Regions from separate parts of the Paenibacillus sp. FSL K6-1318 genome, predicted to be linked through region 2. Evidence: a T-box and tRNA genes for the amino acid it is inferred to sense, from the RefSeq annotation. Region 2 holds a T-box; the other regions hold tRNA genes.
What was found. The T-box of region 2 lies ahead of tyrS (tyrosine--tRNA ligase). A T-box ahead of a tRNA ligase gene usually reads a tRNA of that ligase, here a tRNA-Tyr.
Positions count from the first base shown of each region.

Region 1: it has a tRNA-Tyr gene. The T-box ahead of tyrS (tyrosine--tRNA ligase) is inferred to sense a tRNA for this amino acid. The anticodon was not compared.
Region 3: it has a tRNA-Tyr gene. The T-box ahead of tyrS (tyrosine--tRNA ligase) is inferred to sense a tRNA for this amino acid. The anticodon was not compared.

Region 1 covers NZ_CP150270.1:5,614,948-5,624,355, forward strand. Annotated here, with positions in the region: gene NYE45_RS25005 (PspA/IM30 family protein) at 1-143, opposite strand, end outside; gene NYE45_RS25010 (PspC domain-containing protein) at 145-648, opposite strand; gene NYE45_RS25015 (PspC domain-containing protein) at 666-899, opposite strand; gene NYE45_RS25020 (PspA/IM30 family protein) at 904-1,575, opposite strand; gene NYE45_RS25025 (hypothetical protein) at 1,611-1,919, opposite strand; gene NYE45_RS25030 (helix-turn-helix domain-containing protein) at 2,389-4,779, shown strand; gene NYE45_RS25035 (methyltransferase domain-containing protein) at 5,114-6,040, opposite strand; tRNA gene NYE45_RS25040 (tRNA-Leu) at 6,210-6,288, opposite strand; tRNA gene NYE45_RS25045 (tRNA-Cys) at 6,295-6,368, opposite strand; tRNA gene NYE45_RS25050 (tRNA-Gly) at 6,375-6,449, opposite strand; tRNA gene NYE45_RS25055 (tRNA-Gln) at 6,454-6,528, opposite strand; tRNA gene NYE45_RS25060 (tRNA-His) at 6,551-6,623, opposite strand; tRNA gene NYE45_RS25065 (tRNA-Trp) at 6,654-6,727, opposite strand; tRNA gene NYE45_RS25070 (tRNA-Tyr) at 6,734-6,819, opposite strand; tRNA gene NYE45_RS25075 (tRNA-Thr) at 6,829-6,904, opposite strand; tRNA gene NYE45_RS25080 (tRNA-Phe) at 6,925-7,000, opposite strand; tRNA gene NYE45_RS25085 (tRNA-Asp) at 7,096-7,173, opposite strand; tRNA gene NYE45_RS25090 (tRNA-Met) at 7,201-7,274, opposite strand; tRNA gene NYE45_RS25095 (tRNA-Val) at 7,292-7,367, opposite strand; tRNA gene NYE45_RS25100 (tRNA-Glu) at 7,435-7,506, opposite strand; tRNA gene NYE45_RS25105 (tRNA-Ser) at 7,516-7,607, opposite strand; tRNA gene NYE45_RS25110 (tRNA-Asn) at 7,611-7,686, opposite strand; rRNA gene NYE45_RS25115 (23S ribosomal RNA) at 7,754-9,408, opposite strand, start outside.
Region 2 covers NZ_CP150270.1:3,985,719-3,995,126, reverse strand. Annotated here, with positions in the region: gene NYE45_RS17570 (YdiU family protein) at 1-356, shown strand, start outside; gene NYE45_RS17565 (Imm63 family immunity protein) at 514-957, shown strand; gene NYE45_RS17560 (DUF4375 domain-containing protein) at 977-1,426, shown strand; T-box leader at 1,526-1,753, shown strand; gene tyrS (tyrosine--tRNA ligase) at 1,870-3,132, shown strand; gene NYE45_RS17550 (YxcD family protein) at 3,272-3,550, opposite strand; gene NYE45_RS17545 (hypothetical protein) at 3,556-4,062, opposite strand; gene NYE45_RS17540 (PadR family transcriptional regulator) at 4,161-4,727, opposite strand; gene NYE45_RS17535 (carbonic anhydrase) at 4,900-5,475, opposite strand; gene NYE45_RS17530 (carboxypeptidase M32) at 5,702-7,216, shown strand; gene NYE45_RS17525 (ABC transporter substrate-binding protein) at 7,376-8,380, shown strand; gene NYE45_RS17520 (ABC transporter ATP-binding protein) at 8,409-9,203, shown strand; gene NYE45_RS17515 (ABC transporter permease) at 9,242-9,408, shown strand, end outside.
Region 3 covers NZ_CP150270.1:307,542-316,949, reverse strand. Annotated here, with positions in the region: gene iolD (3D-(3,5/4)-trihydroxycyclohexane-1,2-dione acylhydrolase (decyclizing)) at 1-1,191, opposite strand, end outside; tRNA gene NYE45_RS01480 (tRNA-Gly) at 1,586-1,656, opposite strand; tRNA gene NYE45_RS01475 (tRNA-Pro) at 1,667-1,740, opposite strand; tRNA gene NYE45_RS01470 (tRNA-Leu) at 1,748-1,826, opposite strand; tRNA gene NYE45_RS01465 (tRNA-Arg) at 1,844-1,920, opposite strand; tRNA gene NYE45_RS01460 (tRNA-Gly) at 1,928-2,002, opposite strand; tRNA gene NYE45_RS01455 (tRNA-Leu) at 2,013-2,093, opposite strand; tRNA gene NYE45_RS01450 (tRNA-Lys) at 2,100-2,175, opposite strand; tRNA gene NYE45_RS01445 (tRNA-Tyr) at 2,186-2,271, opposite strand; tRNA gene NYE45_RS01440 (tRNA-Thr) at 2,281-2,356, opposite strand; tRNA gene NYE45_RS01435 (tRNA-Phe) at 2,377-2,452, opposite strand; tRNA gene NYE45_RS01430 (tRNA-Asp) at 2,470-2,547, opposite strand; tRNA gene NYE45_RS01425 (tRNA-Met) at 2,573-2,646, opposite strand; tRNA gene NYE45_RS01420 (tRNA-Val) at 2,667-2,742, opposite strand; tRNA gene NYE45_RS01415 (tRNA-Glu) at 2,749-2,820, opposite strand; tRNA gene NYE45_RS01410 (tRNA-Asn) at 2,825-2,900, opposite strand; tRNA gene NYE45_RS01405 (tRNA-Ala) at 2,902-2,977, opposite strand; tRNA gene NYE45_RS01400 (tRNA-Ile) at 3,013-3,086, opposite strand; rRNA gene rrf (5S ribosomal RNA) at 3,146-3,262, opposite strand; rRNA gene NYE45_RS01390 (23S ribosomal RNA) at 3,400-6,328, opposite strand; rRNA gene NYE45_RS01385 (16S ribosomal RNA) at 6,697-8,249, opposite strand; gene NYE45_RS01380 (GNAT family N-acetyltransferase) at 8,869-9,408, opposite strand, start outside.

The DNA.
Region 1 (9,408 bases), 1.6 Mb from region 2:
GCAACAGTTACCTCTGCCTCATGAATCTCAGCCTCCATATCACGCAAGTACTGGTTCAACATTACAATTGGGTCCTCTACTTTATCCAACATATCATTTACCGATGCTTTCGTCATATCCTTAATCCGTTTAAATACTCCCATTTTACTTTTCTCCCTTCTCGTAACGAGATAATTTTTGGCGAAGCTCTTCAACTTCTTTTTTCAATGCTTTTTTCTCGATATCTTTCATCATGGAATCAAGTTCACTTTCTTGCGGTGCACCTGCTCCGTAGGCGTTGTTGTCATAAGAACGGGGACCAGATTGAGGTCTGCCGTTGAATCCGGGGCCGGGACCGAAGTTACCAGGACCTTGTTGGTTGTGGTTATTTTGAAAAGGACCTCTTGGCGGCTGATGATCATAGTTGTTATATCCTCTGCCAGGACCAGGGCCTGGGCCGTAGCCATAAGGATCATAAGGCGGATACGGTTCTTTCGGTACCACCAGTGCTGCAATGAAGTATATTAACAACGACGTGCCGCCAGTTACAAAGATACTGATGACGAAGATGATACGCAGCAGGGTGGAATCCATCCCGATGGTTTCGGAAATTCCGCCGCACAAGCCGGTTAACATCCGGTCACGCGTTGAGCGGTATAATTTGCTCATGTGCTTTCTCCTTTCGTTTACTTGTATCCTCTTACGTTGGAATCATAAGCATATGGATCAACGTAATTGGATTCCTTAGGTACCACCAACGCAGCGATGAAGTAGATCAACAATGATGTACCTCCCGTAGCGAAAATACTGATGAAGAAGATGATACGTAGCAGCGTGGTACTCAATCCGAGATTTTCAGAAATGCCGCCGATCAAACCTGTTAGCCTTCGATTACGCGCCGAGCGGTATAATTTATTCATGTGACTACTCCTTTCTGTCATTGTTCAATTTCTGTCTTAAGCGCTCCAGTTCCTTATCCAGCGTGGAGGATGACATGCTGCCAGTTACTCCTGAACCATCTTGGCCCATCCGCCGGATATCCCGGAGACTTTGTGCTTCATATTCGAGATCAGAGACTTGGTCATCCAGTCGGTTAAACATACGCGGTACATTTTGACCGTTGTGATTGCCTCTCTGGTTCATACGTTGTTGTAACTGAATCGTCTGCATACGAGCGTAGTAATATTGACGTTTGCTGTATACATTCTGATATTCAACCTTCAGTTGGTCGATCTGTTCATCCAGCTCCTGTAACGCCGCATAACTTTGTGCATACAATTCATTGTACTGTTCCATTTTTTCCTCGTGGAGGATTTTCTCCTGCAAGGCCAACTTAGCGAGATGCTCTTCCCCTGCTTTCAGAGCCATGGAAGCCTGTTCTTCCCGTTTGTTCACCATACCTGCTGCCTGATCGGCTTGTTGTTTCATTTGTCTGGTATGGCTTGCATATTGATGACGAAGCTTCTCGGCTTCACCGATGTCTTGGCGGGTCGAGACCAGGAACTGATCAATCAGTTTAACTGGATCCTGACTTTGCTCCAAATGTTCGTTCAGATTGGCTACGGTAATATCCCGCATTCGACGAAATACACTCATTATGTTCTGTCCCTCCTTTTCATAATCGTGAAAGCTTAGTAACGACCACGACGACTGCGGTTATTGTTTAGCATTGAGATACCAAAGATGATTAACCCGATCGCGATGATCGGTCCGATCAACCATGCCAGCTTGCCCATCAGTGAGATGATACCGATGATGAGAACAATCCAGCCAAGCATCACATTCCCTCGTTTAACTCCGTAGTATCCCAGTGCAATCATCAGGATCGGAATCAGATAACCCATTAAGTGTCCAAGAAGAGGAGTTAACTTTCCGAAGAGGAGTAGTGCACCCAGTGCAATCAATACAATTGCCCAGCCATTTCCCTTATTCAATCTCATAATTGTTGTTCACCGCCCTTTCCATTTGTTCGTTTGTTTCTTGTTTTTTGTTTCCGTGTTTCTTGTTTAACCTTATGTCCTTATTCTAGGGGATTCCGCGACTTTTCAAAACAGACCGTGGACGGTTTTTCATCCTAGACTCAGGTCGGGGATCTAGTTGGACCTTTGACTGTCCTTGTCTAAGACCAACGTTCCTTCTAAGCTGAATAGTACTCCGGATACCTTCTATTACCCGTATTCAGGCTCCGCTTCACCCGACATGGCACGTGAAAGAGAATGCGGTCCATGTCTCTATTTACGTTCACTCTTCACTTTCGTTTCCCCTCATTCCCTCCAGTTCCAATTTCCTTTACCTCAACATAAAATTACTTTTTTATCCAAATAAACAAAATTTAGATTGTTCTATATGTAAGCGTTTACTAAAATAGAAAGTGTTACTATTTCTAATGTCAGGAGTGGAACTGAAACTGTGCGACCCATCAGCTATCTCCATAAAATGATTATCTTCGGAATCCTGTTAAGCACCCTGCCCATTTTGTTAACGGGAATTGCCGCATTTATCTATTCATCGAACCAAACTGAATTGCATCGTACACAAGCCAACAGGCAGTTGCTGGAACAAATGCAATCCAACGTAGAGCACAAACTCGCGACAGTCAGTTATATGCTTGATCAGGCTCTTCGATCTCCAGTAACCCTCCGCTCCCTGTCTGCTTCTTCCTCAAGTCAAGGGAAAGGCCCGTTACTTGCCGACAAGGTGCAGAGCGAATTTCAACATATGAGGTCGTGGGAACCTTTGCTGGATATTACCCTGGTGAATCAATCTCAGAATTGGCTTATTGACCATGCCGGATTATATCGTAATACCGATTTTCCATTGGCACTTCCCATGAAGGATTTGATAGCGGATACGCTAACTTCCGGATGGCAGCTCTCCCCTTCATCGGTGTTTAGTAATGATGAGCGTACGCCCGGAACAGGCTGTATTTATCATATTGCCCTTGCGAGGTCTATTCCGAATCTGAATACGTCTTCCGATGCTGCCTTGATTGCCGGAATTCCTGCATGCTCTTTGCAGAATACATTAGGAGAAGCCTCCATAGGCAACGCTGCCTCAGGACTGATCATTTTAAATCGAGAACAACGTATCTTGGTCCATCCCGATCCTATATACATTGGACAACCGTTGTCTGCAATTGGATTAGCGGATCGGGATACGGGGGACCACATAAGTAAACTATCATCCATCACATTTTCAACGGGCTTTGAAGAACGGGAAGTCAAGATCGCCGATACACATTATTCCCTGACATATAGCCCTTCTACCTTAAAAGGATGGACTTATGTTCTAATCTCACCTACCAACATTCTGACACAAGAATATATCGATATCGGATTACACACCTTGTATATCAGTATCTTCTTGCTTTTACTTTCATTACTGCTCGCATGGCTCGGCTCCAAACGAATGCATATCCCAATCCGTACACTTTTAACCCAACTTGGTGACAACTGGCTGTCCAAAGAGGGGAGCACTCTCGCTCAGCAATCACCACAACTGTATGATGAATTCGAACAGATCAGAGCAGGTGTTTCACAATTATCTGCCTCTCGCTCCCAACTGGAGAACACACTAAATATGCATCTGTTGCAGATTCGCACTCATTTTATGATGAATCTGTTCCAGGGCAAGAGCCCTATTCATACTCTTCCTGACACTCTGAATGAATATGGCTATACGCATCAGGTCAATGAATGGCAACAAATTGCTGTTATTACACTTCAGGCCGATCTCGTTAATCACACAAAGTATACTGCAAATGATCGTGACCTCTTATTATTCGCTATTCAAAATATATTGGAGGAAACGGTTGTGCGTAACCAACAACTGCTTCCTATTGTGCTGGAACATACAGTAGTCACGGTGATTGGCACCGTTGAACAGGATCACTCTGTTTTTTCACAGCAGCTATATGTATTAACAGAACAGTTACAACAACAGATTGATGAAATTCTAGCTCTTCAGGTCAGTATAGGCTTCAGCCAACCGCACAGCTCCCTATATCACATCCCTCAGGCTTACACAGAAGCCATGGAAGCATTAAAACATCGGATGAAGCTGGGGACAGGCATTATCTTTCAATATGAGAACATAGATCATTACGCTCCCACTTGGTCTATGACCTACCCGGAATCTTTGGAATATACCTTGATCCAAGCTATTCAAAGTGCGGACGAAGTCCAGGCTTCTGCTCTTCTGCATCAGGCCCTGGAAGTAATCTTTGGTATGGAGTGTACACCAGAGGAATATCAGGTGGCCCTTACCAGGCTGCTGACGCATATTTTGCAAATGACTCAGGAATCCGGTATACGACTCGGACAGATCTCCAAAAGCCATGGATCGATGTTTCATGAGCTTCATGGTTTGCAGTACGCGGCTGAAGTAGAGGATTGGTTTAATCATCAAGTCATCTTGCCTATCATCCAGGTTTTTAAAGCAAGACAGTATGCCCAGTACCAACATATATCAGAGAAGATGATTGCCATGATTCATCAAGATTATGATAAGGATCTGACGCTAGAGGAATGTGCTATGAAGCTTCACTACAATGCTAACTACTTAAGTAGTGTTTTCCGCAAAGAGACAGGCTGTGCATTTAGTGAATATCTAACCAAGTACCGATTTAACATCGCTAAAAAATGGCTGGACGAAAGTGATCTGACGGTAAAAGATATCGCAGCACGACTTCGATACAACAACCCACAAAATTTCATCCGATCATTTCGTAAATGGGAAGGAATCACCCCCGGGCAGTACCGGGAACGTAAGCAGAAAGCAGAAGTGTCGAACAGAAAGTAGACTACGTGTTTCGTGGTTTCATGTTTCGTTTTTCCGTTGTCTCGAATTTGAATCTAGCGTTGGTTTTATCTCATATGCAGTTCCTTGATCCAGCTCTACAGCTCCAAGTAGTCGACTGTTTAGTTCAATGCGCTCGAAGCCTTATTGGATTTATAAAAAAGAAGGAGCAATTATCCTGCTCCCTCTTTTTTTGTGAATTTAACTTTAACTACATATGCTTCACACGTGAATTTCTTGTATGGCAGTGTGATGCTCCCTAGCACCATCTTAGACGTTGGACTATGTTGTCCGTCTCGATTCCTGATCCTTAGAGCACGTAACAAGCTTATACGATTTATCGCTTATCCTTAGTACTGACTGTTTTCATATTTGGCTGTTCCAGTTGAATCAAAATTTTACCAAACCTTGCTCCGCGTGAAAAAGTCACCTTGCTCCCCTTGTATGTATCCCGGATGTACTTCTCAGCCAGTCTGAGTGAATCCTCGTCTGTTGGTAACTCATACGTATTAAGCCATTCTGGCAGCTTCTCAATAACCTCTTCCACCGGTACTTCAAATGAGTTAACTTCTCTCGTAATGATCATGGTGTATGAATAACCCTTCAAATACAGCAACTGTTGAATATATCCCATATCACCGGCCTTATATGAAGAAGTTACACCCAGTACACCCTTAAGTTCATCCATTAGTGTGTGTTCCCTCTGTCCCGCCATAGTGCTTATATACACATACTTCCGGGCACAGTTGATCGCCATCTCAATCGTTTCCCAATCCGACATTGCTGGACACATGGATGCAAATGCAAAGTCATATTTCTTCTCCCAGCCTTTATCCTGAATAGAGATTTCCTCATATCGTTCTTTTACAATTTCGATTTTGGGTTCCAGAGCTGAAGGTATTGTTTCTTTCATAAGGGAGACAAGTAACTCAGAAGGCTCAACTGCGGTCACACTTGCTCCTTTTTCTGCAAAAGGAATGGTGAATATGCCTGAAGCGGCTCCAATGTCCAAAATGGATAACCCTGCGAACTCCACCCCCTGGTTCTCAAGCCAGCCCATAATACGCTCAGACCGATGTTTTCCTTCTTCAGTAAACGACTGTGCGTGATAGTCTCTGGCCCACCGCTCAAAAGCTTCTTCTGTATTAAATGGTGCGCTTTTCTTCTTATATTTTGAACTTCTCGGACGATTCTTCCATGCCTCTTCCCACACAGAAAGATTAAATAACAGGTCGTTATCCGATAAATTTTTTCCAATAGTCACTCTGCTTCACTCCTTTGCATTAAAGACTTCACTTATCTACAATATACCGAATAAATTCATACGTCAATCTTTATTAACGTCTCACTTTTCTTACTATACAAAATCGTTTTTTTTATAGAATAAAAATAGTCCTACAAATTGCTTACGCAATCTGTAGGACTATTCAATATACCGGCGAGAGGACTCGAACCTCCACGGTTTCCCACTCGATTTTGAGTCGAGCGCGTCTGCCATTCCGCCACGCCGGCATATACTGGAGGCGCCACCCAGATTCGAACTGGGGATAAAGCTTTTGCAGAGCTGTGCCTTACCACTTGGCTATGGCGCCATATTTTGGAGCGGAAGACGGGAATCGAACCCGCGACCCTCGCCTTGGCAAGGCGATGCTCTACCGCTGAGCCACTTCCGCATAATGGCTGGGGATATAGGATTTGAACCTATGCATGACGGAGTCAAAGTCCGTTGCCTTACCGCTTGGCTAATCCCCATTAAAAATTTAAAAAACAAAGGGGCGATCGAGGGGAATTGAACCCCCGAATGCCGGATCCACAAACCGGTGCGTTAACCACTTCGCCACGATCGCCACAAAAAGTTAAGTTTCAAAAAAGTTAATTGGCAGGGGCAGCAGGAATTGAACCCACACCAACGGTTTTGGAGACCGTTGTTCTACCTTTAAACTATGCCCCTAAAAACTGGTGGAGGATGATGGATTCGAACCACCGAACCCGTACGGGAGCAGATTTACAGTCTGATGCGTTTGGCCACTTCGCTAATCCTCCAGGATTACATGGTGCCGGCGAGAGGACTTGAACCCCCAACCTACTGATTACAAGTCAGTTGCTCTACCAGTTGAGCTACACCGGCATATTAAATTGTTTTAAAAATGGTGGCTCGGGACGGAATCGAACCGCCGACACGAGGATTTTCAGTCCTCTGCTCTACCGACTGAGCTACCGAGCCATAATAAAGTCTAATCTCATTTCCTTACACTTTATATAGGGCATCAGTGCCATACAGCAGATGTAGTGAACAGTTTGCCTCATGTAAAGATTAAATGGCGGAACCGACGGGATTCGAACCCGCGATCTCCTGCGTGACAGGCAGGCATGTTAGGCCAACTACACCACGGTTCCATATCACTTTCTCAAAGGAAAGTTCAATTGCGGGGGCAGGATTTGAACCTGCGGCCTTCGGGTTATGAGCCCGACGAGCTACCGGGCTGCTCCACCCCGCGTCGTTATAAAGGTTATATGGTGGAGGCTGAGGGGATCGAACCCCCGACCCTCTGCTTGTAAGGCAGATGCTCTCCCAGCTGAGCTAAGCCTCCGAACAACACATTTATGATCATACCATAATCTTGTTGTAAAAATCAACTTCTTTTTTTGAAGTTATTATGACCCGTAGGGGATTCGAACCCCTGTTACCTCCGTGAAAGGGAGGTGTCTTAACCCCTTGACCAACGGGCCTTAATATTATGGCGGAGAGAGAGGGATTCGAACCCTCGAGACGCTTGTGACGCCTACACGATTTCCAATCGTGCTCCTTCGGCCAGCTCGGACACCTCTCCATATGGCTCCCCGAACAGGGCTCGAACCTGTGACAACTCGATTAACAGTCGAGTGCTCTACCAACTGAGCTATCAGGGAATATGCTTCAGAGATCGTTCTCTGAAAACTAGATTCGAAACGAAACACGCGAGTTATCACTTGCAAATTGGATAAGCCCTCGACCGATTAGTACTGGTCAGCTCCATGCATTGCTGCACTTCCACCCCCAGCCTATCTACCTCGTCGTCTTCAAGGGGTCTTACATACTGGGAAATCTCATCTTGAGGGGGGCTTCACGCTTAGATGCTTTCAGCGTTTATCCCGTCCGTACATAGCTACCCAGCGGTGCTCCTGGCGGAACAACTGGTACACCAGCGGTACGTCCATCCCGGTCCTCTCGTACTAAGGACAGCTCCTCTCAAATTTCCTACGCCCACGACAGATAGGGACCGAACTGTCTCACGACGTTCTGAACCCAGCTCGCGTACCGCTTTAATGGGCGAACAGCCCAACCCTTGGGACCTACTTCAGCCCCAGGATGCGATGAGCCGACATCGAGGTGCCAAACCTCCCCGTCGATGTGGACTCTTGGGGGAGATAAGCCTGTTATCCCCAGGGTAGCTTTTATCCGTTGAGCGATGGCCCTTCCATGCGGTACCACCGGATCACTAAGCCCGACTTTCGTCCCTGCTCGACTTGTAGGTCTCGCAGTCAAGCTCCCTTATGCCTTTGCACTCTTCGAATGATTTCCAACCATTCTGAGGGAACCTTTGGGCGCCTCCGTTACTCTTTAGGAGGCGACCGCCCCAGTCAAACTGCCCACCTGACACTGTCCCCGCACCGGATTACGGTACCAGGTTAGAACCTAGATACGATCAGGGTGGTATCCCAACGTTGCCTCCATGGAAGCTTGCGCTCCCACTTCAAAGGCTCCCACCTATCCTGTACAGATCGTACCCAAATTCAATATCAAGCTGCAGTAAAGCTCCATGGGGTCTTTCCGTCTTGTCGCGGGTAACCTGCATCTTCACAGGTATTAAAATTTCACCGGATCTCTCGTTGAGACAGCGCCCAAGTCGTTACGCCATTCGTGCGGGTCAGAATTTACCTGACAAGGAATTTCGCTACCTTAGGACCGTTATAGTTACGGCCGCCGTTTACTGGGGCTTCGGTTCACAGCTTCGGGATTGCTCCCTAACCACTCCCCTTAACCTTCCAGCACCGGGCAGGCGTCAGCCCGTATACTTCGCCTTACGGCTTCGCACAGACCTGTGTTTTTGCTAAACAGTCGCTTGGGCCTTTTCACTGCGGCCCCCTCGTGCTATTCACACTACCGGGGCACCCCTTCTCCCGAAGTTACGGGGTCATTTTGCCGAGTTCCTTAACGAGAGTTCTTCCGCGCGCCTTAGAATACTCTTCTCGCCTACCTGTGTCGGTTTGCGGTACGGGCACCATCACCTGGCTAGAGGCTTTTCTTGGCAGTGTGAGATCATGACCTTCGCTACTGTAATTTTCACTCCCCATCACAGCTCAGCCTTAATGATGTGCGGATTTGCCTACACATCAGCCTTACTGCTTGGACAGACATCCATCAGTCTGCGTCACTACCCTACTGCGTCCCCCCATTGCTCATAACGGCTTACGGTGGTACAGGAATTTCGACCTGTTGTCCTTCGACTACGCCTTTCGGCCTCGCCTTAGGTCCCGACTTACCCTGAGCGGACGAGCCTTCCTCAGGAACCCTTAGGCTTTCGGCGGATCAGATTCTCACTGATCTTTTCGTTACTCATACCGGCATTCTCACTTGTATAATGTCCAGCG
Region 2 (9,408 bases):
CAGATTATACAAATACGTTCCTGGCATTGACCTTTGATACGTTGGAAGGGACAACGTTGTCTGGCACGACAGAATTTGCTGAATGGCATGCGCGTTGGCAATCAAGATTGGATAGTCAGCAAGGGGAGAAGGAAGTCTCTAAGCAGTTGATGAGAACAAGCAATCCAGCCGTCATTCCTCGCAATCATCGGGTCGAAGAAGCGCTTGAGCGAGCAGAGAATCATGGAGATCTTAGCGTGATGGAGAAGCTTTTGGCTGTTCTTTCAGATCCATTCAAGCATTCACCTGAACAGGCTGAATATGCTGAACTACCAGCACAATGTAATACTTCGTATCAGACTTTTTGTGGGACCTGATTGAACAGTATGAAAGAAGAAGAAGAGGCTGCCTTGGGCAGCTTTTTCATTTTTTCACACTGTTATCGACGTTAATATCCAACATTGGCATTGAATTCGGAGATTGTCATGTAATAATTAGAGAAGAAGTGATTTACTGATATTGGCAGGTGTGGTGATGTCCAACATGTTAAGCAAACAACAACTGGCAGAGATCCTTTTAGAGTTGTTAGAGCGAACAGCTTTCCGTAGGGAACAGATGCAGAACTATGTTAACCGTATGTTTGAGAACTTTAAATCGGATGGTGTCCCCTATGTAGAGTGTGGAAAAGATACGTATATCGTTCGAATATACGAACGTGGTCTCGTCTCGTTAGAGAAACGGGTGAAACAGCCAGATGAGGTCATCTATTGGCTGCTGGAGGATATTATTTTCACCGCGACGCATGTGGGGTTGTTGGAAAGATATGGCGTGGATAATAAACAGACGCATTTGAACGACACAAATGAAGTGATGACGGAACTAAACAGGGGTGCTCAGGAAGCCTTCCAGCAGATCGGTGATCCGTATTTACATTGGCATCAGACGGGTAAACGTCAGGAGTTAGAGGGCATGAAATAAATAAAATGAGGTGTGTTACGTGAGCGAGCAAGATATTAATGATGTATGGTATGACTATGCTGTGTTATTTGTCGAAAAAAAGAATGAATCTGAACAGGGCTGGGCTTCGTTGACTTCGAACGAGCAGGACATTGCTGCTTTATGGCTGTTAGAGGCGGATGTCTTTAATGGTGGTTTTATTCAGTTTTTCTGTAACTGGGGGGAAGAGGTATACCGTTACGCGTTACGGGCATTACATACCATTGGTGCGACTCAAGTGTTGGAGATTGTAACATCAGCATACGGCTGCATTGAGCACCTGGAAGAGGATGAACGGCTTACTGAACTGTGGGATATTCCTAAATTTCTGACACCGGAACAAGAGCAGCATTTAGATACGTTGGATCAGCAATTTTGGAGCAATGAGGATCAGATCGCGGAGAAGGCCTATGGTTATTATCACGGAAAATTGAACATGATGACTATATAAGCTGGTTTTAACTATGCATCCATAGCTCTGTTGAAAGATTGCATACTTGGCCTTGCAATGACTCAAACGTTCGGCTATACTTGCTATAAATTGAATACATGAATCACGTTGATAGAGCGCAGTAGCGGCTTTGTCCCTGTTACAGAAAGTCAGGGGTTGATGGAACCTGATACATACAAGGGCTGCGAATTACACTCTGGAGTACTTGGGTAATGCCAAGCGGAAGGGCAAACGATATATTGCCAAAAGTGGTATGGATAGCGTGTTAAGGTCACGTGTTGTCCATGCAATTTGGGTGGTACCACGGTTATGATAATCGTCCCTGTGTCTAATGAAGACAAGGAGGCGATTTTTTTGTGTCCAAAAAAGCCGTTCCAGCGTGTAATTTTGTAATTTAACGTAGATCATGACTGAATCTTGAGGATAGAAAAGGGGTTATACGAATGAATATTATTGATGAACTACAGTGGCGTGACGCCATTAACCAGCAGACAGATGCAGAGGGACTGCGTGAGTTGACTGAAACGAAATCCGTTTCCTTGTACTGCGGCGTTGACCCTACGGGGGATAGCATGCATATCGGACATCTCATTCCATTCATGATGCTCAAACGTTTTCAACTGGCAGGACATCGTCCAGTCATTCTGATTGGTGGAGCTACAGGTACGATTGGTGATCCAAGTGGACGCCAGGCAGAGCGTTCTTTGCAAACAATGGAGCAGGTGCAGGAGAATGTGGATGCACTGACAGCACAGATGAAGAAACTCTTCGTAACTGAAGGTGATAATCAGGTCCGTATGGTGAACAACTACGATTGGACACACAAAATCAATGTCATCGAATTCTTGCGTGACTATGGCAAAAACTTTAACCTCAACACGATGCTGGCCAAGGATGTCGTTGCGAGCAGACTGGAAGGCGGAATCTCGTTCACCGAGTTTTCCTACCAGATTCTTCAATCACTCGACTACTTGCACCTGTTCCAGAACGAGGATGTACAGCTTCAAATCGGCGGTTCTGATCAATGGGGTAATATCACGAGCGGTCTCGACTTGATCCGCAAAAAAGAAGGATCTGAAGCGAAAGCGTACGGTCTGACCATTCCGCTGATGCTCAAATCCGATGGAACCAAATTCGGTAAAACAGCTGGCGGCGCAATCTGGCTTGATCCGAACAAAACGACACCATTTGAGTTCTACCAGTTCTGGGCTAATACAGATGACCGTGATGTCATTAAATACTTGAAATACTTTACCTTCCTGAGCAAAGAAGAAATTGAAGCTTTGGCTGAAAAGGTAGAGACAGAGCCACATAAACGTGAAGCACAGAAGGCACTCGCGGAAGAAATGACAAAATTCGTTCACGGCGAAGAAATGCTCGAACAGGCTAAGCGTATTACAGCGGCGCTGTTCAGTGGTGATATCCGTTCCCTGACAGCAGATGAAATCGAGCAGGGTTTCAAGGAAATGCCAACATTTGAAACGGATGGCGAAGCGAAAAATATCGTGGACTGGCTCGTGGATCTGGGTCTGGAGCCATCGAAGCGCCAGGCGCGTGAGGATGTCACCAAAGGTGCAATTTCCATGAATGGTGAGAAAATCACGGAGCTTGAATTCACGGTGTCGGCAGAGCATGCCATTGGCGGTAAATTCATCATTATCCGTAAAGGTAAAAAGAACTACAGCCTGGTTAAACTCCAATCATAGTGTCTGAGTATTAGAACGAAATACGGAAACGTTTCAGACTACACCACACACGTATACAGAAGCAAAAAGACCGTCTTCCATCTCTGTCAAGCGACAGAGCGGAGACGGTCTTTTGTATAACGTTATTGCTTGACCTATATTATTGATTAACGATGGCTGTGATCTCTTCATCCAGATCAAGTCGCACGTTCTCACGGTACGCCCGAATGTTGTATTCACTGTGCAGGTAGCGAAGAATCGCTTCAATCATATTGGACTCCACCAGATATTGACTGCGGCCTTGAATCCAAACTTCAGCGGAATAACCTGTATCTTCTTCCCAGCTCAGTTCTACGTTCACATCGGTTGGACGTACACCCTTACGTTCTGCCATATGAATACAGATTGCATTCACAATTTCATCCATGCTCAGAACCATAGAGATTAGTACCGTCCGTTTCTGTTACGGTCATCATCACGATCATCATTGCGACGGTCATAACGGCCATCCGCTGCAGGTTTACGACGGTTGGAGATGGCTCTGAAGAGTGCCATAGCCAGCATAACAATCAACATAATTGCGGCAACGTTTACGAGCAATCCAAGGATGTTACCCAGGGCGCCCATGCCACCGAACAATCCACCAAACATCATACCAGCAAGACCACCAAGCATCATGCCTTTCATGAAGCCGCCGCCACCGCCGAAGAATCCACCACCACGAGTTGCAGCTGCACCAGTACCGGAGTTAGTACCGGAATTGGATTGATTCACGTTACTGTTGGAGTCGGATTTCTTAGGTGTGTTAGTATAACTTTTCGTACCGGATTTGAATCCGCCACCACGTCTTGCATCCGCAGAATCCGGATTCGTTACTCCCACTGTTGCGAACAATAATGTAAAGGCCATAAATACCATCATTAGATGTTTAACTCCAAATTTTTTCTTCATTGTAAAGATCGTAACCCCCCGATTAATTTGTTTGAATCGCCCAAAAATGGGCCTTACTCATGTAATACGGTCAACTTGCAGGAACGTTTCAAATTTTATTAAATTTCTGAAACGCTTGGACTTGGGTCTTGAATTGCAGCTTGGCCATCAAGCAATTGGGTAACCCAATGACACCATTCCAGGCCTGTTTGCGCATGCATTAACCCTTTTTGTACCAGGATGTAGCTTCCAAAATCTCGGTTGCCTACACGAAGATTATCCAGAGGTATACGTGATTTCAAATCCTCGAAATAACGAATGCGTTCCATAAACCAGCTTTTACGCTCATTTAGAATGCGTCTCATGCTTCCATCTTCCGCAATGCCAACACACAAGATACGCAAATTAAATTCATCGCGTGTAACGGGCGCGGTAACAGGAGTAATCATCCATTCCAAGAGCTTTTCAATGCCTTTTTCCGTAACTGCGTACATTTTCTTGTCCGGTTTGTCAGACTGCTGTACCCAGCGGGAGGCCAATAACTCATCGTTTTCCATCTTGGACAGGAGCGGGTAGATCTGGCTGTGCTTCGCCTGCCAATGCGGCTGAATCTTCAGCATCAGATCATAGCCCGATGACTCCTCGCGGGTAAGCAGCCCGAGCAATCCGTAGGAAAGTATGTTCATGCACATGTCTCCTTAATATTAGGGCTGGGTCAGAGAAAATAAACAAATTTGCTTTCTTTGACCGCTTTCATAAAAGTGTACACTGAAACTGTATGGTTTGACAACCTGACAGAACAACTGCCTCAATTTAGACAAAAAAAGTGCGAACCATAAGGTCCGCACTCCAAACCATTTAGAGAGATGCCTGTTGTCCATACCCCTCAGCGACAAGATCAAGCTCACCTGTAGCAGAATCGATAACCATGCCGTGGACGGGTACATTGGGAGGAAGTAGAGGATGCTTCTTGATCACTTCCACAGTATGTTTTACCCCTTCTTCGACGCTGTCAAACCCGCGCAACCACTTTTGTAAACGGATTCCAGAATTCTCCAGGGTTGTCATGACTTCTTCCGATACACCACGCTCAACCATATGTCCAATCATGGTCTCTGCGTGAAGGGAAGCCATACCACATTCCGTATGTCCAACAACCAGAACTTCATCTGCACCCAGTTCATAGATGGCGACAAGCACACTACGCATTACACTACCGAAAGGCTGAGAGATAATCGCGCCAGCGTTTTTGATGATTTTCACATCACCGTTCTTCAGATTCATGGCCTTGGGCAGCATTTCCACCAAACGTGTATCCATACAAGTGATGATAACCATCTTTTTGGTTGGAAACTTGCCAGCCGTATACTTTTCGTATTCTTTAGTCTCGACAAATGATTTGTTGTAAGCCAAAATCTCTTGAATGTTGTTCATGTCCATTGCCTCCTGTTATCCAATACGACGAGCACGGCCACTTGCATTTGATGCAGCTTGTCCTACGCGCCTTTGCTTTATTAGTATATCACGGTCAGCAAATCACATTACTCCAACCTTTTTAGGAGAATAATGCAAATTGCCTCTGTTAAAAGTTGATTATACGCAATGGGAAAAGTATCATCAATAGGGTATAACATTTTTTTTGAAGAGGTGAACGATAACAATGGATAAACAAACACTAGAACATTTGGAATCCTTCCGTAATTTGGCTCGTAAAATTAAGAGCTATCATGAAGCCATTGGTTTGCTTCACTGGGATCTGCGCACAGGTGCGCCGAAAAAAGGCGTTCCAACTCGATCAGAGACGCTAGGTATGTTGTCCACCGAGGCATTCAAGCTGCAAACTTCTGCTGACATGAAGACGTACCTGGATGCATTAACTACTCCAGCAGTATTGGAACAACTCGAAGATATAGATCGTCGTTTGGTTGAGGATTGCAAGAAAGAATATGATCGCAGTCAGTCCGTACCACCTGAGAAAGTACAAGCGTATACCGTGCTCACGGCTAAGTCCGAAACAGCATGGGAAGATGCCAAGCATAACAGCGATTTCGCAGGCTTCTCACCTTATCTGACAGATATCGTTAAGCTCAAACAGGAGTTTATTGATTATTGGGGTGTGAAGGATACGCGTTATGATACGTTGCTTGATATGTATGAGCCGGATCTGACCGTTGAGAAAGTAGATGCTGTATTTGCCCGCCTCAAAGCACGTTTGGTGCCTCTGCAAGAGAAAATCAATGCTTCAGAAAACAAGCCCAATACAGAGTTCCTGAATCAGTTGTTTGACACTGAACAGCAGGAAAAGTTCAGTCTGTTCATCCTGCAACAGATGGGCTATGACTTTGAAGCTGGACGATTGGACGAGAGTGTTCATCCTTTTGCAACGGGCCTTAACCCGGGTGATGTGCGGATCACCACACATTATTTGCAGGATGATGTAGCAAGCGCAGTCTTCAGTTCACTGCATGAGGGCGGACATGCCCTGTATGAGCAAAATATTGATGACAGTCTGGCGGGTACCCTTCTTGCAGAAGGAACGTCCATGGGTATTCATGAATCCCAGTCCCGTCTTTGGGAAAATATGATTGGTCGCAGTCTGCCGTTCTGGACACGCTATTACAAAGATTTGCAGCAGCATTTCCCGCAACTGAGCGAGGTTGCACTGGAAGATTTCTATCGTGCAATCAACCGGGTGGAGAGTTCACTTATTCGGATTGAAGCCGATGAACTGACCTATAACCTGCACATTATTATCCGTTATGAGATCGAGAAAATGTTGTTCAACGATGGCTTGGAAGTGAAGGACCTGCCGGAAACCTGGAATGCAAAATACAAGGAATACCTCGGTATTATGCCAACAAATGATGGAGACGGTGTTCTTCAGGATGTTCACTGGTCCGGTGGCGACTTCGGTTACTTTGCATCGTATTCTCTGGGTAATATGTATGCAGCTCAAATTCTACATACATTGCGCAAGGAAATGCCGGAGTTTGATACCCATATTACCGAAGGGAATCTGATTCCGATTAAGGAATGGCTTACAGACAAAATCTATCGATATGGCAAAAGTCGCACACCTTCCGAATTGATTGTTGCCGTAACGGGTGAAGAATTGAATCCGGATTATCTAGCCGATTATCTGGAAGCTAAATATGCGGAGATTTACAAGCTGTAATATCGCTTAAACAGCGTATTACAATAGCATTTCGAAGAGCTGAAGAGTCGGGCATCATTGCCCGGCTCTTTTTTGCATTCAAGTTCTTAACCTTTTGTTGGGCATCAGCATATCCATAATAGAGAGAAACTGCTGAAACCAGTGAAGGAGGGAAACAACATGAAATACACGCCATGGTTCGTCCGGGGCATCGTTATTCTGCTGATTATCATTGTGGCACTCACCAGCTGTAATAAGGAAGACAATGAAGCCAAGATTACGATTGGCGAAGTGACTCGTTCGGTATTTTACGCACCGGAGTATGTGGCCGTGGCTCAAGGTTTTTTTGAGGAGCAGGGACTTGAGGTGGAGATTCAGACGACTGCTGGCGGTGACAAAACGATGGCGGCATTGCTCGCCGGTTCAGTGGACATTGCGTTGGTAGGTGCAGAGACGTCCATATACGTTTATCAGCAGGGAGCGGAAGATCCAGTCATTAACTTTGCTCAGCTCACCCAGACGGATGGTACTTTCCTGTTCGCACGCAACCCGGAAGGCAGCTTCGATTGGGAGCAACTGAGGGATTCCACATTTCTCGGCCAGCGTAAAGGCGGCATGCCACAAATGGCAGGGGAGTTCGCACTCAACAAACATGGCATTGATCCGCAAAGTGATCTGGAGCTGATTCAGAATGTGGACTTTGCTAACATTGCGTCTGCTTTCGCCTCAGGCACGGGAGATTATGTTCAATTGTTTGAACCCCAGGCATCCATCTTTGAACAAGAAGGTCGGGGCAAGGTTGTTGCATCTTTTGGAACAGAAAGTGGTCTTCTGCCTTACACCGTCTTCATGACGAAACAGAGCTATCTTAACGACAATAAGGATATCGTACAGAAGTTTACGAACGGTCTGCACAAAGCGCAAGCATGGGTGGATTCCCATACGGCTGAAGAGATTGCTGAAGTCATTACTCCTTTCTTCAAAGACATCGATCCAGCCATTTTGGTCAGCAGTGTGAACCGTTATAAGGAACAGGGCAGCTATGCAACGGACCCGATCATTGATGAGGAAGAGTGGAACAATTTGCTTGATGTCATGAGTGCCGCTGGCGAGCTGAAAGAACGCGTGGATATGAATGCAATTGTGGATAATGCCTTTGCGGATGAAGCTACGAAATCAAAGTAATGGGTATTCAGGAAAGGAAGTGAGCAGAATGCCTGAATCCGAAAGTGTGATCCGACTGGAAGGGATCTCTCAAGTCTACGTGAGCGAGCGGGAAGCTTCATTGGTGATTGAAGATTTGAGTCTTGAGATCCAAAAAGGGGAGTTCGTCAGTCTGGTTGGACCGAGCGGATGCGGTAAAACGACACTGTTGTCGATCATCGCCGGTCTGCTCACACCTACTCAAGGAGAGGTCAAGATTAAAGGCAAGCTCGTAGGCGGCCCCTCCGCACAGATTGGTTATATGCTTCAACAGGACTATCTGTTTCCGTGGCGGACCATTCTGGATAATGCATTGATCGGACTTGAATTGACAGGCAGACTGGATGAGCGCAGCCGTGAACGTGTACGGGAACTGCTGATAAGTATGGGCTTGGCTGGGACAGAGAATCAGTACCCTTCAGAGCTTTCAGGGGGGATGAGACAGCGGGTGGCCCTGGTGCGTACGCTGGCAACCGATCCGGGAATTTTATTGTTGGATGAACCGTTCTCGGCACTCGATTATCAAACCAAGCTGCAACTGGAAGATCTGGTTTCGGATACGTTAAAAGAGTTTGGCAAAACCTCTGTACTCGTCACACATGACTTGTCTGAAGCCATTGCGGTCAGCGACCGCGTCATTGTACTGGATCGCAATCCGGGTCGTATTCGTCGTGAATTTATCATTCCCGATGGAATTCGCAAATCTCAGCCGTTTCACGCCAGGGAGCAAGAAGGATTCAATGAGCTGTTTCAGGCGTTATGGAGCGAACTGGACCAGTCCGGGGGAGGTGAGAGAGACGCGTGAATCAAACGAATCCGAAGCAGGAAAAGCGTGACGAGTGGATGGGGCAGCTGCATCGGAATCATATTCAGCAGGTGGCCAGATGGCGACATCAAGTGCTTGCTGTACAGTTATCCATGCTGGTATCTATGTTTTTGCTGTGGGAACTGGCGGGCAGACTCCGTTGGATTGATGTACTGTTATTCAGTTATCCAAGTAAAATTTTTGC
Region 3 (9,408 bases), 3.1 Mb from region 2:
GGTCTGCGCGAGTCCAGCTTCATGTTGTGCTGCATACAGCCGATCCACTTCTGCATTCCACTCAACTCGGAGGTCAGCGACTTCGGATGCGCCATATGCACTGCGGTATTGTCTTTGCTGCAATTCCTTTTGTAAAGCCTGCAACCCTTCACGTGCATCGGCCAGAATGGCTTCTCCGCCTAACTTGGCGGCATCCATGCTGTTCAAGTTGATGTTGATGAATGAAGCTTCTGGATGTTGAAAAGCAGAGCGGGACGCCGTCGTGAAATCCGAGAACCGGGTACCGACGCCGATCACCACATCCGCTTCTCTCGCCAGCCTGTTGGCTGCTAGAGAACCTGTAACCCCGATTGCCCCCACATTCAGTGGGTGGTCCCAAGAGACTGCGCTTTTACCCGCCTGCGTCTCGGCGATCGGAATACCAAATGCTTCGGCGAACTCCACTAATTGAACGGACGCCTCAGAGTACAATACGCCGCCGCCTGCAACGAGCAGCGGCTTTCTACCGCGAGCAATCTGCTGCGTTGCCCGTTCAATAGCTGCCTGTACCGGCGGGCGACGATCCAGATAATGTACTTTGCGGGCAAAGAACGATTCCGGATAATCGTACGCCTCTGCCTGCACATCCTGTGGCAGTGCGAGTGTTACTGCTCCGGTCTCTGCTGGGTCGGTTAGCACACGCATGGCCTGTGTAGCAGCGATCATCAACTGTTCGGGACGAACAATGCGATCCCAGTATTTACTGACGGCTTTGAATGGATCAGTAGCTGAAATTGTATAGTCACTGCTTACTTCCAGCTGCTGTAGTACCGGGTCCGGTTCCCGTGTAGCAAAGTTATCTCCAGGAAGCAATAAAACCGGAATCCGGTTCACCGTTGCGGTAGCTGCCGCCGTAATCATATTCAAAGCACCAGGTCCAATGGATGTTGTACATGCATAGATCTGTCTGCGGTTCTTCTGCTTGGCATAGGCTGCTGCCGTATGCACCATACCTTGTTCGTTCTTCCCTTGCATATACGTCAGGCTTCCGGGACTACGCTCCAGCGCTTCTCCAATGCCTGTTACGTTGCCATGTCCAAAAATACCGATGATCCCCTTCACAAACTTGGTTTCCACCCCGTCAACCGAGATATATTGCTGATCCAGGTATCGAAGCAATGCCTGAGCCATCGTCAGTCGAATTGTTATCATGAAATGATCGCCATCCTTTCCTCTACGGGTTAAGCGCTTAATCTAAGTTAAGTTTAAGCGCCTTACCCCTAAAGGTTAAGCGCTTAATTGATATGGTATTACAGGCTGATGATTTACGCAAGCTATTTTTGTAAGCGTTTTTATAAAATGTGATAAAGAAGCTTAGATTTAGTGTTGTAAGATGTGTTGTGTTAGACCTGTTCCATTTGAGAGCTCTCCACAATTACTAAGAGTTATGAGAGAAGGGATCTGTTGTGAGGATGGGATACAACATGCTGGTACATGCCAGCGAACCATATATTCTGTGATCTTCGTATACTACATTCACCAATATATCTATGAATGCAAAAAAAGAAAGAGATGGTACTCACCATCTCTTTCTTTTCAATATTTAAGCGGGTGATGGGAATCGAACCCACGCTATTAGCTTGGAAGGCTAAAGTTCTACCATTGAACTACACCCGCATAACAACAATCGGGATGACACGATTTGAACATGCGACCCCCTGGTCCCAAACCAGGTGCTCTACCAAGCTGAGCTACATCCCGTTATCTATACCGGCGAGAGGACTCGAACCTCCACGGTTTCCCACTCGATTTTGAGTCGAGCGCGTCTGCCATTCCGCCACGCCGGCAAAATATGAAGTTATAATGGCGCGCCCTGAGAGATTCGAACTCCCGGCCTTTTGATTCGTAGTCAAACGCTCTATCCAGCTGAGCTAAGGGCGCAAAATATTGGAGCGGAAGACGGGAATCGAACCCGCGACCCTCGCCTTGGCAAGGCGATGCTCTACCGCTGAGCCACTTCCGCAAATAAGGGATGCGCGTGGAGGGACTTGAACCCCCACGTCAAAGACGCTAGATCCTAAGTCTAGTGCGTCTGCCAATTCCGCCACACGCGCATATAATGGTGAGTCATGAAGGGCTCGAACCTTCGACACCCTGATTAAAAGTCAGGTGCTCTACCAACTGAGCTAATGACTCATAGAAAAACTGGTGGAGGATGATGGATTCGAACCACCGAACCCGTACGGGAGCAGATTTACAGTCTGATGCGTTTGGCCGCTTCGCTAATCCTCCAGAATTACATGGTGCCGGCGAGAGGACTTGAACCCCCAACCTACTGATTACAAGTCAGTTGCTCTACCAGTTGAGCTACACCGGCATATTACATGGTGTTATAAATGGTGGCTCGGGACGGAATCGAACCGCCGACACGAGGATTTTCAGTCCTCTGCTCTACCGACTGAGCTACCGAGCCTTACTTAATTAAAAAAATGGCGGAACCGACGGGATTCGAACCCGCGATCTCCTGCGTGACAGGCAGGCATGTTAGGCCAACTACACCACGGTTCCATAGTACTTTCTCAAGGAAAGTTAATTGCGGGGGCAGGATTTGAACCTGCGGCCTTCGGGTTATGAGCCCGACGAGCTACCGGGCTGCTCCACCCCGCGTCGTTATAAAAGTTGTTATATGGTGGAGGCTGAGGGGATCGAACCCCCGACCCTCTGCTTGTAAGGCAGATGCTCTCCCAGCTGAGCTAAGCCTCCATATTATGACCCGTAGGGGATTCGAACCCCTGTTACCTCCGTGAAAGGGAGGTGTCTTAACCCCTTGACCAACGGGCCTTACTGGCTCCCCGAACAGGGCTCGAACCTGTGACAACTCGATTAACAGTCGAGTGCTCTACCAACTGAGCTATCAGGGAATGGTGGAGCCAAGCGGGATCGAACCGCTGACCTCCTGCTTGCAAGGCAGGCGCTCTCCCAGCTGAGCTATGGCCCCATACACTGGTATATTTCATTGTTGTGGTCTTGCTATGGGCCCTGGTGGACTCGAACCACCGGCCTCACCCTTATCAGAGGTGCGCTCTAACCAACTGAGCTAAGGGCCCTAATATATATCCCTTATTCCTTGGCAAGGGGGGCAAAAAAAATACCCCAAAGGGAAATCGCTTGGCGGCGTCCTACTCTCCCAGGACCCTGCGGTCCAAGTACCATCGGCGCTAGAGGGCTTAACGGTCGTGTTCGGGATGGGTACGTGTGGAACCCCTCCGCCATCGCCACCAAACGAGCATTTGTGTAACAAATGCGTTCGCGTTCCATTCGGTCCGACACGACTGTGTGGATGAATGGTTCAGCGCATATTCAGAGATCATTCTCTGAAAACTAGATTCGAAACGAAACACGCGAATTATCACTTGCATATTGGATAAGCCCTCGACCGATTAGTACTGGTCAGCTCCATGCATTGCTGCACTTCCACCCCCAGCCTATCTACCTCGTCGTCTTCAAGGGGTCTTACATACTGGGAAATCTCATCTTGAGGGGGGCTTCACGCTTAGATGCTTTCAGCGTTTATCCCGTCCGTACATAGCTACCCAGCGGTGCTCCTGGCGGAACAACTGGTACACCAGCGGTACGTCCATCCCGGTCCTCTCGTACTAAGGACAGCTCCTCTCAAATTTCCTACGCCCACGACAGATAGGGACCGAACTGTCTCACGACGTTCTGAACCCAGCTCGCGTACCGCTTTAATGGGCGAACAGCCCAACCCTTGGGACCTACTTCAGCCCCAGGATGCGATGAGCCGACATCGAGGTGCCAAACCTCCCCGTCGATGTGGACTCTTGGGGGAGATAAGCCTGTTATCCCCAGGGTAGCTTTTATCCGTTGAGCGATGGCCCTTCCATGCGGTACCACCGGATCACTAAGCCCGACTTTCGTCCCTGCTCGACTTGTAGGTCTCGCAGTCAAGCTCCCTTATGCCTTTGCACTCTTCGAATGATTTCCAACCATTCTGAGGGAACCTTTGGGCGCCTCCGTTACTCTTTAGGAGGCGACCGCCCCAGTCAAACTGCCCACCTGACACTGTCCCCGCACCGGATTACGGTACCAGGTTAGAACCTAGATACGATCAGGGTGGTATCCCAACGTTGCCTCCATGGAAGCTTGCGCTCCCACTTCAAAGGCTCCCACCTATCCTGTACAGATCGTACCCAAATTCAATATCAAGCTGCAGTAAAGCTCCATGGGGTCTTTCCGTCTTGTCGCGGGTAACCTGCATCTTCACAGGTATTAAAATTTCACCGGATCTCTCGTTGAGACAGCGCCCAAGTCGTTACGCCATTCGTGCGGGTCAGAATTTACCTGACAAGGAATTTCGCTACCTTAGGACCGTTATAGTTACGGCCGCCGTTTACTGGGGCTTCGGTTCACAGCTTCGGGATTGCTCCCTAACCACTCCCCTTAACCTTCCAGCACCGGGCAGGCGTCAGCCCGTATACTTCGCCTTACGGCTTCGCACAGACCTGTGTTTTTGCTAAACAGTCGCTTGGGCCTTTTCACTGCGGCCCCCTCGTGCTATTCACACTACCGGGGCACCCCTTCTCCCGAAGTTACGGGGTCATTTTGCCGAGTTCCTTAACGAGAGTTCTTCCGCGCGCCTTAGAATACTCTTCTCGCCTACCTGTGTCGGTTTGCGGTACGGGCACCATCACCTGGCTAGAGGCTTTTCTTGGCAGTGTGAGATCATGACCTTCGCTACTGTAATTTTCACTCCCCATCACAGCTCAGCCTTAATGATGTGCGGATTTGCCTACACATCAGCCTTACTGCTTGGACAGACATCCATCAGTCTGCGTCACTACCCTACTGCGTCCCCCCATTGCTCATAACGGCTTACGGTGGTACAGGAATTTCGACCTGTTGTCCTTCGACTACGCCTTTCGGCCTCGCCTTAGGTCCCGACTTACCCTGAGCGGACGAGCCTTCCTCAGGAACCCTTAGGCTTTCGGCGGATCAGATTCTCACTGATCTTTTCGTTACTCATACCGGCATTCTCACTTGTATAATGTCCAGCGCTCCTTACGGTACACCTTCAACCCTTATACAACGCTCCCCTACCCCTGATGCAAAGCATCAAGCCATAGCTTCGGTGGTGTGTTTAGCCCCGTTACATTTTCGGCGCAGAGTCACTCGACCAGTGAGCTATTACGCACTCTTTCAATGGTGGCTGCTTCTAAGCCAACATCCTGGTTGTCTGTGCAACTCCACATCCTTTCCCACTTAACACACACTTGGGGACCTTAGCTGATGGTCTGGGCTGTTTCCCTTTTGACAATGGATCTTAGCACTCACTGTCTGACTCCCGGAAGTAAGTCTATGGCATTCGGAGTTTGACTGAGCTTGGTAACCCTTGCGGGCCCCGCACCCAATCAGTGCTCTACCTCCACGACTCTGTTTTCCGAGGCTAGCCCTAAAGCTATTTCGGGGAGAACCAGCTATCTCCGAGTTCGATTGGAATTTCTCCGCTACCCCCACCTCATCCCCGCATTTTTCAACATGCGTGGGTTCGGGCCTCCAGTGCGTGTTACCGCACCTTCACCCTGGACAGGGGTAGATCACCCGGTTTCGGGTCTACGTCCACGTACTAATTCGCCCTATTCAGACTCGCTTTCGCTGCGGCTCCGGCTCTTCACCTTAACCTTGCACGGGAACGTAACTCGCCGGTTCATTCTACAAAAGGCACGCCATCACCCCTAAAACGGGCTCTGACTTTTTGTAAGCACACGGTTTCAGGTTCTATTTCACTCCCCTTCCGGGGTGCTTTTCACCTTTCCCTCACGGTACTGCTTCACTATCGGTCGCTAGGAAGTATTTAGCCTTGGCAGATGGTCCTGCCGGATTCATACGGGGTTTCACGTGCCCCGCACTACTCGGGATCCGTCTCGGAGGGAACAGACTTTCAACTACAGGGCTTTTACCTTCTTTGGCGGGCCTTTCCAGACCTCTTCGCTTAACCGGTTCCTTTGTAACTCCATGTGAGACGTCCCACAACCCCAAAGAGCAAGCTCTCTGGTTTGGGCTTCTCCGCGTTCGCTCGCCGCTACTGACGGAATCACTATTGTTTTCTCTTCCTCAGGGTACTTAGATGTTTCAGTTCCCCTGGTATGCCTCTACATAACCTATGTATTCAGTTATGAGTAACTGGAAATTACCCCAGCTGGGTTTCCCCATTCGGACACCCCCGGATCAAAGCTTGCTTACAGCTCCCCGAGGCAGTTTCGTTGTTCGCCACGTCCTTCATCGGCTCCTAGCGCCTAGGCATCCTCCGTGTGCTCTTAGTAGCTTAACCATTTTGTTCCGGTTTCGGTCGCTCGCTTCCCTTGGTTTGGACTACGTCCAAATCCAAAAGTCGCTCTCACCCGATACCATCACAAAAGCAATTTAACTACCTTTATACACTTGACTTGTTTGCACAAGTTCAGCTTAAAGGAATGTTCTAATTCGCGTTTGTTTCGTTTCGATATCTAGTTTTCAAAGAACAAGCTCCATGCAAAAGCAAGCTGTTTGAGAGTTTGAGCTCTCAAAACCGAACAACGAGTGAGTGTTGTGCTCTTCATTTCATCCACACCGAAGTGATGAACCAAAATGAATCGCTATTGCAGGTTCTGAGAACCTGCTTATTTGAATGTTTCCGTTGCAGGAAACGATTCTCCATAGAAAGGAGGTGATCCAGCCGCACCTTCCGATACGGCTACCTTGTTACGACTTCACCCCAATCATCTATCCCACCTTCGGCGGCTGGCTCCTTGCGGTTACCCCACCGACTTCGGGTGTTATAAACTCTCGTGGTGTGACGGGCGGTGTGTACAAGACCCGGGAACGTATTCACCGCGGCATGCTGATCCGCGATTACTAGCAATTCCGACTTCATGCAGGCGAGTTGCAGCCTGCAATCCGAACTGAGACCGGCTTTGTTGGGATTGGCTCCATCTCGCGATTTCGCAGCCCGTTGTACCGGCCATTGTAGTACGTGTGTAGCCCAGGTCATAAGGGGCATGATGATTTGACGTCATCCCCACCTTCCTCCGGTTTGTCACCGGCAGTCTATCTAGAGTGCCCATCCGAAATGCTGGCAACTAAATATAAGGGTTGCGCTCGTTGCGGGACTTAACCCAACATCTCACGACACGAGCTGACGACAACCATGCACCACCTGTCTCCTCTGTCCCGAAGGAAAGATACATCTCTGTACCGATCAGAGGGATGTCAAGACCTGGTAAGGTTCTTCGCGTTGCTTCGAATTAAACCACATACTCCACTGCTTGTGCGGGTCCCCGTCAATTCCTTTGAGTTTCAGTCTTGCGACCGTACTCCCCAGGCGGAGTGCTTAATGTGTTAACTTCGGCACCAAGGGTATCGAAACCCCTAACACCTAGCACTCATCGTTTACGGCGTGGACTACCAGGGTATCTAATCCTGTTTGCTCCCCACGCTTTCGCGCCTCAGCGTCAGTTACAGCCCAGAGAGTCGCCTTCGCCACTGGTGTTCCTCCACATATCTACGCATTTCACCGCTACACGTGGAATTCCACTCTCCTCTTCTGCACTCAAGTCACCCAGTTTCCAGTGCGATCCGGGGTTGAGCCCCGGGATTAAACACCAGACTTAAATGACCGCCTGCGCGCGCTTTACGCCCAATAATTCCGGACAACGCTTGCCCCCTACGTATTACCGCGGCTGCTGGCACGTAGTTAGCCGGGGCTTTCTTCTCAGGTACCGTCACCTTGAGAGCAGTTACTCTCCCAAGCGTTCTTCCCTGGCAACAGAGCTTTACGATCCGAAAACCTTCATCACTCACGCGGCATTGCTCCGTCAGGCTTTCGCCCATTGCGGAAGATTCCCTACTGCTGCCTCCCGTAGGAGTCTGGGCCGTGTCTCAGTCCCAGTGTGGCCGATCACCCTCTCAGGTCGGCTACGCATCGTCGCCTTGGTGAGCCGTTACCTCACCAACTAGCTAATGCGCCGCAGGCCCATCCCCAAGTGACAGATTGCTCCGTCTTTCCAGTTCTCTTCAGGCGAAGAAAACAACTATTCGGTATTAGCTACCGTTTCCGGTAGTTGTCCCAAACTTGAGGGCAGGTTGCCTACGTGTTACTCACCCGTCCGCCGCTAAGTATCAAGGAAGCAAGCTTCCTATCAACTCCGCTCGACTTGCATGTATTAGGCATGCCGCCAGCGTTCGTCCTGAGCCAGGATCAAACTCTCCAATAAAGTATTGAAAAGAGCGATAAGCTCATTTTGAATCTGACGAGATTAAAAATCTCTTTTTTTGCTTCAAAATCATACAGTCCGAAGACTTGTACCAATTTCTCAGCGTCGATCTTGCAAGCAAGATCATTACTCACTCGTTGTTCAGTTTTCAAAGATCAAACTTATTTCGTTACCGATCGTCGTTCCCCTCAGCAACTTTTATATCATAACACTTCCGAACCAACTTAGCAAGCTCTTTTTTTAAGTTTCTTTCGAAGCTTATTTATTTTGCTCTCGGCACTAAGTTTCTCGTGTTTTTTTGGCCGGAAATAGAATATACCATATGCACGATATAATTACTACTTGTAAAATATCCCATCAACGAAATTCTCATATGCTCGATTAAATCTCTTTTCAAACTAATCTTCTCGATGGCAATATCATCTTACTATACCCTACATACACTCACCAGTCTATTCTGCCTCTATATAGGTTACGAACAGAACCGATCAACATTATTACATTCTATATAATAAGAAAGACAATATCATATTGGGAACAATGCTTTTAGATATCGACTATTGTAATTGACTCGCTCTTCTGTGAGCTTGATAAGTTTTGGTCATCACTTCTTTACTTGTTACGCTTTGAACCTGCCCATCACTATCGTGTCGTAATACTGCCCATCTACATGCCTACGTTCCCTTTTCAAAACACCTTCAATCCCGAAGCCACTCTTTTGATATAGCTCGATTGCCTTTTCATTGGATGCCAGTACATTCAACGTCATCTTCTCCACACCAGTCTGGTCTGCCCATTCCATCGACTGCTCCAACAAGTTCTTGCCAATCCCATGTCCCCAGAACTCTCTGGCTACACACACGCCGAACTCAACCTTATGGCTAAATCGCTTCAACTCTGTGCCTTCACATCGGGAGTATCCCACAATCTCGCCCGCTACTATAGCAACGAGGAACAGATTACGCGACTTCTCGGTGTCCAACTGGATGATACGCCTAAAGCCGGCTGGGTCGATATACCCCTCGCCCTCTTCAAGGTCCATGTTCTCGGTTTCTCCGTCCAGTTGTACACGAAGTGAAGACAGGGCCTCGGCATCCTTTTCTTCTGCTGATCTAATCGAGTAAGATACCCTTTTAACGTAATATTCCTGTTGTTCGAT